Regions from separate parts of the Lysinibacillus louembei genome, predicted to be linked through region 2. Evidence: a T-box and tRNA genes for the amino acid it is inferred to sense, from the RefSeq annotation. Region 2 holds a T-box; the other regions hold tRNA genes.
The links. The T-box of region 2 lies ahead of serS (serine--tRNA ligase). A T-box ahead of a tRNA ligase gene usually reads a tRNA of that ligase, here a tRNA-Ser.

Region 1 (3,849 bases), 890 kb from region 2:
TTCGAACTCGCGACCCCCACCTTGGCAAGGTGGTGTTCTACCACTGAACTACTTCCGCAAATGGCTGGGGTACTAGGATTCGAACCTAGGCATGACGGAATCAAAATCCGTTGCCTTACCGCTTGGCTATACCCCAACAACTTATAATTATAAAAATGGGGCGACTGATGGGAATCGAACCCACGAATGCCTGAACCACAATCAGGTGCGTTAACCACTTCGCCACAACCGCCACAATATAAAATTCTTTTAAAATAAAATGGGGCGACTGATGGGAATCGAACCCACGAATGCCTGAACCACAATCAGGTGCGTTAACCACTTCGCCACAATCGCCATAATTAAATTTCGTAACAAAAAAATCTGGCAGGGGCAGTAGGAATCGAACCCACACCAAAGGTTTTGGAGACCTCTATTCTACCGTTGAACTATGCCCCTATTCAGATAAATCAAATGGTGGAGGGGGACGGATTCGAACCGCCGAACCCTAAGGAGCGGATTTACAGTCCGCCGCGTTTAGCCACTTCGCTACCCCTCCAAATGGTGCCGGCGATAGGAGTCGAACCCACGACCTACTGATTACAAGTCAGTTGCTCTACCAACTGAGCTACACCGGCATTAAGGATAATGGTGGGTCAGGACGGAATCGAACCGCCGACACTTAGAGCTTCAATCTAATGCTCTACCAACTGAGCTACTGACCCACTATATTTATTTAAATGGCGGTCCCGACCGGGATCGAACCGGCGATCTCCTGCGTGACAGGCAGGCATGTTAACCGCTACACCACGGGACCTTTTGGTTGCGGGGACAGGATTTGAACCTGTGACCTTCGGGTTATGAGCCCGACGAGCTACCGAACTGCTCCACCCCGCGATAATAATATAATAATGGTGGAGGATGACGGGTTCGAACCGCCGACCCCCTGCTTGTAAGGCAGGTGCTCTCCCAGCTGAGCTAATCCTCCATATTTAAGTGGTGACCCGTACGGGATTCGAACCCGTGTTACCGCCGTGAAAGGGCGGTGTCTTAACCACTTGACCAACGGGCCAATAATAGTTGTTTTAAGGATGGCGGAGAGTAAGGGATTTGAACCCTTGAGACAGTGTTAACCGCCTACACGATTTCCAATCGTGCTCCTTCGACCTCTCGGACAACTCTCCAAGAAGATGGCTCCGAAGGCAGGGCTCGAACCTGCGACCAACCGGTTAACAGCCGGTTGCTCTACCACTGAGCTACTTCGGAATAATTTAAGGTTAGCCTAGCGACGTCCTACTCTCACAGGGGGAAACCCCCAACTACCATCGGCGCTAAAGAGCTTAACTTCCGTGTTCGGTATGGGAACGGGTGTGACCTCTTTGCCATCATCACTAGACTATTTTCAAAGACAAGAATTATTATACCATATTTTCTATTAAAGTCAAGTATGTATTTTCTTGTTCTTTCAAAACTGGATAAACGGTCATTGAAACAAGTTTAGAATGTGGTTAAGTCCTCGATCGATTAGTATTCGTCAGCTCCATGTGTCGCCACACTTCCACCTCGAACCTATCTACCTCATCGTCTTTGAGGGATCTTACTTACTTGCGTAATGGGAAATCTCATCTTGAGGGGGGCTTCATGCTTAGATGCTTTCAGCACTTATCCCGTCCATACATAGCTACCCAGCGATGCCGTTGGCACGACAACTGGTACACCAGCGGTATGTCCATCCCGGTCCTCTCGTACTAAGGACAGCTCCTCTCAAATTTCCTACGCCCACGACGGATAGGGACCGAACTGTCTCACGACGTTCTGAACCCAGCTCGCGTACCGCTTTAATGGGCGAACAGCCCAACCCTTGGGACCGACTACAGCCCCAGGATGCGATGAGCCGACATCGAGGTGCCAAACCTCCCCGTCGATGTGGACTCTTGGGGGAGATAAGCCTGTTATCCCCGGGGTAGCTTTTATCCGTTGAGCGATGGCCCTTCCATGCGGAACCACCGGATCACTAAGCCCGTCTTTCGACCCTGCTCGACTTGTAGGTCTCGCAGTCAAGCTCCCTTGTGCCTTTACACTCTACGAATGATTTCCAACCATTCTGAGGGAACCTTTGGGCGCCTCCGTTACCTTTTAGGAGGCGACCGCCCCAGTCAAACTGTCCGCCTGACACTGTCTCCTGCCCCGCTAAGGGGCATGGGTTAGAATTTCAATACAACCAGGGTAGTATCCCACCGACGCCTCCTTCGAAGCTGGCGCTCCGAGATCTCTGGCTCCTACCTATCCTGTACAAGTTGTACCAAAATTCAATATCAAGCTACAGTAAAGCTCCACGGGGTCTTTCCGTCCTGTCGCGGGTAACCTGCATCTTCACAGGTACTATAATTTCACCGAGTCTCTCGTTGAGACAGTGCCCAGATCGTTACGCCTTTCGTGCGGGTCGGAACTTACCCGACAAGGAATTTCGCTACCTTAGGACCGTTATAGTTACGGCCGCCGTTTACTGGGGCTTCAATTCATAGCTTCGCTTGCGCTAACCACTCCTCTTAACCTTCCAGCACCGGGCAGGCGTCAGCCCCTATACGTCACCTTACGGTTTTGCAGAGACCTGTGTTTTTGCTAAACAGTCGCCTGGGCCTATTCACTGCGGCTCTCATGCGCTTGCACGCTCAAGAGCACCCCTTCTCCCGAAGTTACGGGGTCATTTTGCCGAGTTCCTTAACGAGAGTTCTCTCGCACACCTTAGGATTCTCTCCTCGACTACCTGTGTCGGTTTGCGGTACGGGTACCTCCCACCTCGTTAGAGGCTTTTCTTGGCAGTGTGAGATCAGGAACTTCGTCCATACGGACTCGTCATCACAGCTCAACGTATCAGTGTGCGGATTTGCCTACACACACGCCTTACTGCTTGAACAGAGACAACCAACGCTCTGCTTACCCTACCCTCCTGCGTCCCCCCATTACTCAAACGGTGGGGAGGTAGTACAGGAATATCAACCTGTTGTCCATCGCCTACGCCTGTCGGCCTCGGCTTAGGTCCCGACTAACCCTGAGCGGACGAGCCTTCCTCAGGAAACCTTAGTCATACGGTGGACGGGATTCTCACCCGTCTTTCGCTACTCATACCGGCATTCTCACTTCTAAGCGCTCCACCAGTCCTTCCGATCTGACTTCAACGCACTTAGAACGCTCTCCTACCACTGACATCGTAGATGTCAATCCACAGCTTCGGTGAATCGTTTAGCCCCGATACATTTTCGGCGCAGTGTCACTCGACCAGTGAGCTATTACGCACTCTTTAAATGATGGCTGCTTCTAAGCCAACATCCTGGTTGTCTAAGCAACGCCACATCCTTTTCCACTTAACGATTACTTTGGGACCTTAGCTGGTGGTCTGGGCTGTTTCCCTCTTGACTACGGATCTTATCACTCGCAGTCTGACTCCCGTGCATAAATATCCGGCATTCGGAGTTTGTCTGAATTCGGTAAAGCGAGATGCCCCCCTAGTCCAAACAGTGCTCTACCTCCGGTATTCTCTATCACGAGGCTAGCCCTAAAGCTATTTCGGAGAGAACCAGCTATCTCCAGGTTCGATTGGAATTTCTCCGCTACCCACAGCTCATCCCCGCACTTTTCAACGTGCGTGGGTTCGGGCCTCCAGTAAGTGTTACCTTACCTTCACCCTGGCCATGGGTAGATCACCTGGTTTCGGGTCTACGACAACGTACTCACTCGCCCTATTCAGACTCGCTTTCGCTGCGGCTCCGCTTTCTCAGCTTAACCTTGCACGTTATCGTAACTCGCCGGTTCATTCTACAAAAGGCACGCTATCACCCATTAACGGGCTCTAACTACTTGTAGGCACAC
Region 2 (3,849 bases):
GGGGAATGTGCAGATGAGTTGTTTGGAGGGTATCCTTGGTTTTACAATGCTACGCCATACTTCCCTTGGATTCGTTCAAGTGATGAGCGAGCACAGCTGCTGCAAGAGCATTGGCAAAAAAAATTGCCATTAAAGGATTATTTGCAGCAAACATACGATGATGAAATTAAGAAAATACCTGTAACGGATAAAAGGCAGCAGCTCTTTTACTTGAATCGCCAATACTTTATGCAAACTTTATTAGAGCGTAAAGATCGAATGACGATGGCAGCAGGCTTAGAGGTGCGAGTACCTTTTGCAGATCATCGCCTTGTTGACTATGTGTGGAACATACCTTGGGAAATGAAAACAATTGGTGGATTAGAAAAAGGTATATTAAGAAAATCTTTTGAAGGTATTTTACCTCAAGAAGTATTATATCGAAAAAAGAATCCGTACCCTAAAACTTACCATCCTAAATATACAAACGGCGTCAAAAAAATATTGCAACAACGACTAGAAAATCAAAACTCTATTTTGCATGAGTTGTTTGATGCACAAAAATTACAGGAGCTAATTCAATCAAGTGGCTCATCTTTCAAGGTTCCTTGGTTTGGGCAATTAATGGCAGGGCCACAACTGCTCGCCTTTTTGGTTCAAATAGATATGTGGTTTGAGGAATATAACATTGAGCTTGTAGAGCATTAGCCTTTGCTAATGCTCTTATTTTTGGAATTTTGAGTAGGGTAGTCAAGCTACAGCAATCTTTTGTCCTTTTATTATAGGGAATACCCTAAAATCTGTTAATATAATAGGGAATATGAAGACAGCCTTAAATTATTAACCGGAGGGTTAAAATGGATATAAAAGATATATTATCGATAAACACAAATTTCAACAAAACATATAAACAGGAGCTTCAGGATTTAACGGATAAATTCAATTTAACGTTTGAACAACTCCCTAATCTACTTACAATTTTACCGAAAGAATTGGATGATTTACTCAACCAAAATGTAAAATTAACAGCTAATCAAGAAAGAATTTTAAAATACAAATTAACAATGTTAAATCATGGTTTTTCTTTAGATCTAACAGCAAAAGAGCGTGTACAATTGATAATAGATAGCCTTGTAAAACAATTTGGTTTATCGATAGAGAATATTTCTAGAATAACGAATATCGAAGAAGAAGAAATATTAAGTTTTCAAAAAAATACACCTATTTCAAGGGAAGTTGAAATGAATGTAATTGTGAATATTATGATGCTTAACTCTGTATTAATCCAAAACTAAAAGGAGCCTCACCTTTTAGTTTTTACGAATGCTCCAAGCCATCATTAATGCATCAACATATGCTTCGATTTCTTCGATTGGGATACCGCCGAAGCCTAATAAAAATGTTGGGAACTCCGCTTGGACAGGAGTTAATAAATAATTTGAAAGGGGTAAAATCGAAATATCGTTTTCTTTGGCAATTTTTTGTAGTTCCTGTTCATCTTTGCTGTGAGGAACTTGTATTAAGATATGCATGCCCGCAACGTCTCCTGATACTCCGATTGTTGGATAGTGCTTTGTCAATATAGATAGCAGCTTATCGTGTTTTTTGCGGTAAATTTTACGCATGCGATTTAAATGCTTTGAAAAATGGCCATCCTTCATAAAATGCGCTAAAATATGCTGATCAAAGCGTGGCACAGTAGCGGAATAATAGCTGAAAATTTCGTTGTAGCGCGCAAGTAATGCTGGTGGTAATACGAAATAGGCAACACGCAAAGATGGCATTAGCGATTTTGTAAATGTGCTCATATAAATTACTTTTTCATTTTGATCTAGGCTATGCAGTGCGGGAATTGGTTTTCCAATATAACGAAATTCACTATCGTAGTCATCTTCAATAATATATCGAGATACCTTCCCAGCTGCCCATTTTAATAATTGTGCACGACGCGCAGCGGATAAAACAGCACCAGTCGGGAATTGATGAGAGGGAGTAATATAAACTAAATTCGCCTCTGTTTTTTCTAATTGGTCCACTAATAAACCATCTGCATCCACATCAACAGGGATAACAGCATGGTCTAACTGATTGCGGGGAATCGCAGAATAGCCAGGGTTTTCTAAAGCAATGCTAGCCTGATTAAATAAGCGCAAAATAAATGGCATTAGCTGCTCTGTCCCTGAGCCGATAACAATTTGCTCAGCGGTACAGTGAATGCCGCGCGATTGGTATAAATAGCTTGCAATTTGGCTTCGTAATTCGTATTCTCCTTGGCGGTCACCGATTTGCAATAGCTCTTTTGAATGTAAATCGATAAGGTCTTTCGCATATTTTCTCCAAATAGTGAAGGGGAAGGAATCCTCATCAATTTTACCTGGTGAAAAATCAATTTTATATGTGTGTTTTTTAGGCGTGTCAGGTGTATGAGTAATTGTTTTTTCAATAAAGGGTAGCTCAGCAATATCCTCGACAAAATAGCCTACGCGTGGCTTAGAAGCGATATAACCCTCCGCTAAAAGCTGTGCATATGCTAATTCAATCGTCGTTTGACTAATATTTAAAAAATCACTGAGTCTTCTTTTAGAAGGTAATTTTTCACCTACAGCAATTTTTTGATGAATAATTGCCTCTTTAATGCCTTCGTATAGTTGCTCGTACAACGGCATATTTGTATCGCGATTTAATGAGAATAGCAGCATGTCCATCGTTCGTCATCCTTTCTAATGTTATTATACTGAATTTTAGATGCTTGCGAAAAAAAATAAGCTATAGTACAATGAATCCAAATTGATACGATAATGCGATGATAGGAAATAGTAACAAGCCCGTTTTTTGTAGAGAGTTAGCGGTTGGTGCAAGCTAATAAAAACACTTGTGAATCCGTCCTTGAGTTGTCTTGCTGAAACATTAGTAGGCAAAGACCGGTAACTAAAGCCGTTATGAATGAAGTGGAATAGGCATGCTCTGTCTATTCAATTAGGGTGGCAACGCGGGTAGCTCTCGTCCCTTTCTATGGGGATGAGGGCTTTTTTGTCGTTTACATTAGTATACTAAAGAATGGAGGAAGAAATATGTTAGATATTAAACGTATTCGAGACAATTATGAGGAAGTAAAGCGCGTTTTGCTTACACGCAATGAGGATTTAGGAACTTTCGATGATTTTGAGGCATTGGATGTAGAGCGTCGTGATTTAATTGCAAAAACAGAGGTATTAAAGGCGGAGCGCAACAAAGTGTCTGAGCAAATTGCGGTGATGAAGCGCAATAAGGAAAATGCGGATGATGTTATTGCACGTATGCGCGAAGTAGGCGATGAAATTAAAACGCTTGATGAGGTATTACGAGCTGTAGAAGAAAAATTCGAAGATATGATGATGCGTTTACCAAATATTCCACACGAATCTGTTCCTGTAGGAGAAACAGAGGATGACAATAAGGAAGTATATACTTGGGGAGAAAAAACAGCATTCGATTTCGAGCCAAAGCCACATTGGGATGTAGCGACAGATTTACAAGTAGTTGATTTTGAGCGTGCGGGTAAAGTAACAGGCAGCCGTTTCTTGTTTTATCGTGGGTTAGGTGCACGTTTAGAGCGTGCATTAATGAGCTTTATGATGGATTTACATGCTGAGGAGCATGGCTATGAGGAAATGCTTCCGCCTGTGATTATTAACCGTGATTCATTAACTGGTACAGGGAATTTACCAAAATTTGAAGAGGATGTATTTAAATTAAAGGATTTAGATTACTTCTTAGCACCGACAGCGGAAGTACCTGTAACGAACTTCTATCGCGATGAAATTTTAGACGGAGAAATGCTGCCAAAAGGCTTTGCTGCTTATAGCACTTGCTTCCGTTCTGAGGCAGGTT
Region 3 (3,849 bases), 1.3 Mb from region 2:
AAGCACTTGCTATAATGAGCAACAGAGCATTGTATTTTAGCAATTTTAAAAAATAATATTTTTTTTTAAAAAAGTATTGCATAATGTGAAATAACGTTATATACTAATTCTTGTCTTGAAGAACGGGTAACGTTTTGAGAGAGAAAAGAGTCTAGTAATGATGGCAAAGAGTCACACCCGTTCCCATACCGAACACGGAAGTTAAGCTCTTTAGCGCCGATGGTAGTTGGGGGTTTCCCCCTGTGAGAGTAGGACGTTGCTAGGCTTTACATACGGAGGATTAGCTCAGCTGGGAGAGCACCTGCCTTACAAGCAGGGGGTCGGCGGTTCGAACCCGTCATCCTCCACCAATCAAAATGCCGGTGTAGCTCAGTTGGTAGAGCAACTGACTTGTAATCAGTAGGTCGTGGGTTCGACTCCTATCGCCGGCACCATTTTGAGCCATTAGCTCAGTCGGTAGAGCATCTGACTTTTAATCAGAGGGTCGAAGGTTCGAGTCCTTCATGGCTCACCATTTAAGACCTAAATAAAAGCGGGTGTGGCGGAATTGGCAGACGCACTAGACTTAGGATCTAGCGCCGTAAGGCGTGGGGGTTCGACTCCCTTCACCCGCACCAAATAATTTCATAAACTGTCAGAATAAAAATTCTTTAGCACATGCGGAAGTAGTTCAGTGGTAGAACACCACCTTGCCAAGGTGGGGGTCGCGAGTTCGAACCTCGTCTTCCGCTCCAACATGTGCCGGGGTGGCGGAACTGGCAGACGCACAGGACTTAAAATCCTGCGGTAGGTGACTACCGTGCCGGTTCGATTCCGGCCCTCGGCACCATTTTAAAAAGCGCCCGTAGCTCAATTGGATAGAGCGTCTGACTACGGATCAGAAGGTTATGGGTTCGACTCCTGTCGGGCGCGCCATTAGTTATACGGGAAGTAGCTCAGCTTGGTAGAGCACTTGGTTTGGGACCAAGGGGTCGCAGGTTCGAATCCTGTCTTCCCGACCATGTAACACCAACTGAAAGAAACTTATGGGGCCTTAGCTCAGCTGGGAGAGCGCCTGCCTTGCACGCAGGAGGTCAGCGGTTCGATCCCGCTAGGCTCCACCAACCATAAGTAAAGATCCTGGCGGCGTAGCTCAGCTGGCTAGAGCGTACGGTTCATACCCGTAAGGTCGGGGGTTCGATCCCCTCCGCCGCCATCTTAAAGGACCTTTAGCTCAGTTGGTTAGAGCAGACGGCTCATAACCGTCCGGTCACAGGTTCGAGTCCTGTAAGGTCCACCATTTTTCACTTTTATAACGGAGGAATACCCAAGTCCGGCTGAAGGGATCGGTCTTGAAAACCGACAGGCGGGTTACACCGCGCGGGGGTTCGAATCCCTCTTCCTCCGCCATCTTTTCCAAGAAAAAATGGTGAACAACATAATAATTATCGCGGGGTGGAGCAGTTCGGTAGCTCGTCGGGCTCATAACCCGAAGGTCACAGGTTCAAATCCTGTCCCCGCAACCAAAAGGTCCCGTGGTGTAGCGGTTAACATGCCTGCCTGTCACGCAGGAGATCGCCGGTTCGATCCCGGTCGGGACCGCCATTTTAAAAAAACATGGGTCAGTAGCTCAGTTGGTAGAGCATTAGATTGAAGCTCTAAGTGTCGGCGGTTCGATTCCGTCCTGACCCACCATGTATGTGCGGGTGTAGTTTAATGGTAAAACCTCAGCCTTCCAAGCTGATGTCGTCGGTTCGATTCCGATCACCCGCTCCAATAAGGGCCTATAGCTCAGCTGGTTAGAGCGCACGCCTGATAAGCGTGAGGTCGATGGTTCGAGTCCATTTAGGCCCACCAAAAGATTATTCCGAAGTAGCTCAGTGGTAGAGCAACCGGCTGTTAACCGGTTGGTCGCAGGTTCGAGCCCTGCCTTCGGAGCCATATGGGGAAGTACTCAAGAGGCCGAAGAGGCGCCCCTGCTAAGGGCGTAGGTCGGGTGACCGGCGCGAGGGTTCAAATCCCTCCTTCTCCGCCAGCAAAGCTGGCCCGTTGGTCAAGTGGTTAAGACACCGCCCTTTCACGGCGGTAACACGGGTTCGAATCCCGTACGGGTCATTCAAAAAGCAGTGCATGTCTTCGAGACGTGTACTGCTTTTTTATTGTGTAGAAAGAAGAGAAATGACCAAAACAAAAATGGGCGAATGTAGACTGTTTGCGGGCGAATTGACTGTGGAATCGGGCGAATTTTCTAGCTAATTGGGCGAATGAGGGGCGATTGTAACAATTTGCTCAGGAATCTCGTAATAAGTAGTTCTGCCTTGCTTGATTATAGGTAAATATTTTAACAAACGCTTTGCTGCATATCTCGAGGAAATCTCACAAAGTGTACGAAACTTCTGATTTGTAATTTTCGAATCTACTAATAAGCGAAAATCAGCTAATGCTTGAAAATGAGCAAATTTATCTTGATGGTGACAGTTTGAGCAAATGAATCGATCTTGCACAAAATGCATTTTAGAACTACATTTTTCACAAAATACACCTTTTTTTAAATCTGCTAATGTGAACGAAAATGATTTTATTACAGGGGCTTGCCTTGCTAGAAGTTGTTCATAAAAAGTGTTGATTTGGAGGACGGGCTTAGTATATTGCTTTAGGCTACTCTCAATAAAGCTATGAAGGTAATCTGCATGAAAGATGGGGATATGTGTATTTCGTCGGCTACCGATAATTGCGCGGCGGTTTGCAATGACTACTGCACCAACAATAGGAATATGGGGAAAAAGAGAAGACAGAAAACGGATATGACGTGTTAGTTGGGCAACAGGGTTTGGAAAGCGTTCGATAACGCCATCAGCACGAGTTCGTAGCAATTGTGATGCCTCAACATCAAAATTTAATTGCCCTGCTATGTTTTTCACCTCCAAACAAAGAATGAAAGATGAAAAAATAATGAGAAAATCCATTTCATGTTTATGTGCTGCAAAATCAATTAAACAAAAATTACGCAAAATCTGATGAGGCATAGCCAGCTCTTGCAAAAAATAAAAAACCTCATTCTCACCTGCAATACCAGCAGCAGCTAAGGCATGCTGTTCTATAAAATAATGATAGTCAGGACATTGACTAGCAACCCTCCTCATAATAGCTTCAAGTTGCTTGTACTTCAAACTATTTTCACCTCCTTTATTTTATAATAATAGGAAAGTCTGTAAATCGGAATATTTTTATAGAGAAAGGTTAAAAGTACTATTACCATGTTTCATCTAATTTCTCTGCATAAAATTGAATAGCTCTTTTGTATTTTTGAATGTTAATATCCATAGAGCTGTTAGCAATACAGTTTAACAATAGCTCCATTGCGTTTGAATGCTCATTCAAGTTGTATAATGTCATCGCATAAAACACTTGAAGTGCTTGATTTTCTGGGAATAATGCAATTGCTTTACTTAGCGTTTCTTGTGATTGTTGATATTTGCCAAGCGTTCTAAATGTGCTGCCAAGTCCTAAATAGGCATTTGCCATGTCTTCGGCATTTAATTCGCCTTGAATAGCCTTTTCATAGTATGGAACAGCCTGTGTCTCCTCACCAAGAACGTCAAAGCTCCAAGCGCATTGATATTGTAAATAAGCATCATCAGGGTGCTGTGCCGCTAGCTGCACGAACAATTTATTTGATTCGGTAAGCTTGTTGTCTTTGCGAAGTTGTAGAGCGATTTGTAGTTGATTCATTATTTTCTCCTCCTGTTAAAAATAATTATACAAAACTGTTGACCTTGACGCTACGTCAACATTTATAGTAAGCATAGAGGTGATGAACAGATGAAAATTAATGAACTGGCAAAGCTATCGGGTGTAAGCACACGTACG

Region 1: it encodes a tRNA-Ser, which carries the amino acid that the T-box ahead of serS (serine--tRNA ligase) is inferred to sense. The anticodon was not compared.
Region 3: it encodes a tRNA-Ser, which carries the amino acid that the T-box ahead of serS (serine--tRNA ligase) is inferred to sense. The anticodon was not compared.

What each region holds. Positions count from the first base shown of each region.
Region 1 is NZ_CP137624.1:1,872,882-1,876,730, reverse strand. It holds tRNA gene R6U77_RS09270 (tRNA-Gly) at 1-58, opposite strand, end outside; tRNA gene R6U77_RS09265 (tRNA-Gln) at 62-136, opposite strand; tRNA gene R6U77_RS09260 (tRNA-His) at 157-232, opposite strand; tRNA gene R6U77_RS09255 (tRNA-His) at 261-336, opposite strand; tRNA gene R6U77_RS09250 (tRNA-Trp) at 365-438, opposite strand; tRNA gene R6U77_RS09245 (tRNA-Tyr) at 455-538, opposite strand; tRNA gene R6U77_RS09240 (tRNA-Thr) at 542-617, opposite strand; tRNA gene R6U77_RS09235 (tRNA-Phe) at 629-704, opposite strand; tRNA gene R6U77_RS09230 (tRNA-Asp) at 721-796, opposite strand; tRNA gene R6U77_RS09225 (tRNA-Met) at 800-876, opposite strand; tRNA gene R6U77_RS09220 (tRNA-Val) at 892-967, opposite strand; tRNA gene R6U77_RS09215 (tRNA-Glu) at 977-1,051, opposite strand; tRNA gene R6U77_RS09210 (tRNA-Ser) at 1,072-1,163, opposite strand; tRNA gene R6U77_RS09205 (tRNA-Asn) at 1,171-1,245, opposite strand; rRNA gene rrf (5S ribosomal RNA) at 1,260-1,375, opposite strand; rRNA gene R6U77_RS09195 (23S ribosomal RNA) at 1,484-3,849, opposite strand, start outside.
Region 2 is NZ_CP137624.1:985,984-989,832, reverse strand. It holds gene asnB (asparagine synthase (glutamine-hydrolyzing)) at 1-687, shown strand, start outside; gene R6U77_RS04840 (HTH domain-containing protein) at 837-1,274, shown strand; gene pdxR (MocR-like pyridoxine biosynthesis transcription factor PdxR) at 1,290-2,684, opposite strand; T-box leader at 2,774-2,990, shown strand; gene serS (serine--tRNA ligase) at 3,051-3,849, shown strand, end outside.
Region 3 is NZ_CP137624.1:2,272,499-2,276,347, forward strand. It holds rRNA gene rrf (5S ribosomal RNA) at 151-265, shown strand; tRNA gene R6U77_RS11310 (tRNA-Val) at 275-350, shown strand; tRNA gene R6U77_RS11315 (tRNA-Thr) at 359-434, shown strand; tRNA gene R6U77_RS11320 (tRNA-Lys) at 439-514, shown strand; tRNA gene R6U77_RS11325 (tRNA-Leu) at 533-617, shown strand; tRNA gene R6U77_RS11330 (tRNA-Gly) at 660-734, shown strand; tRNA gene R6U77_RS11335 (tRNA-Leu) at 741-829, shown strand; tRNA gene R6U77_RS11340 (tRNA-Arg) at 839-915, shown strand; tRNA gene R6U77_RS11345 (tRNA-Pro) at 925-1,001, shown strand; tRNA gene R6U77_RS11350 (tRNA-Ala) at 1,028-1,103, shown strand; tRNA gene R6U77_RS11355 (tRNA-Met) at 1,122-1,195, shown strand; tRNA gene R6U77_RS11360 (tRNA-Ile) at 1,203-1,279, shown strand; tRNA gene R6U77_RS11365 (tRNA-Ser) at 1,297-1,389, shown strand; tRNA gene R6U77_RS11370 (tRNA-Met) at 1,429-1,505, shown strand; tRNA gene R6U77_RS11375 (tRNA-Asp) at 1,509-1,584, shown strand; tRNA gene R6U77_RS11380 (tRNA-Phe) at 1,599-1,674, shown strand; tRNA gene R6U77_RS11385 (tRNA-Gly) at 1,682-1,755, shown strand; tRNA gene R6U77_RS11390 (tRNA-Ile) at 1,760-1,836, shown strand; tRNA gene R6U77_RS11395 (tRNA-Asn) at 1,846-1,920, shown strand; tRNA gene R6U77_RS11400 (tRNA-Ser) at 1,924-2,014, shown strand; tRNA gene R6U77_RS11405 (tRNA-Glu) at 2,023-2,094, shown strand; gene R6U77_RS11410 (nuclease-related domain-containing protein) at 2,232-3,149, opposite strand; gene R6U77_RS11415 (tetratricopeptide repeat protein) at 3,232-3,711, opposite strand; gene R6U77_RS11420 (MerR family transcriptional regulator) at 3,802-3,849, shown strand, end outside.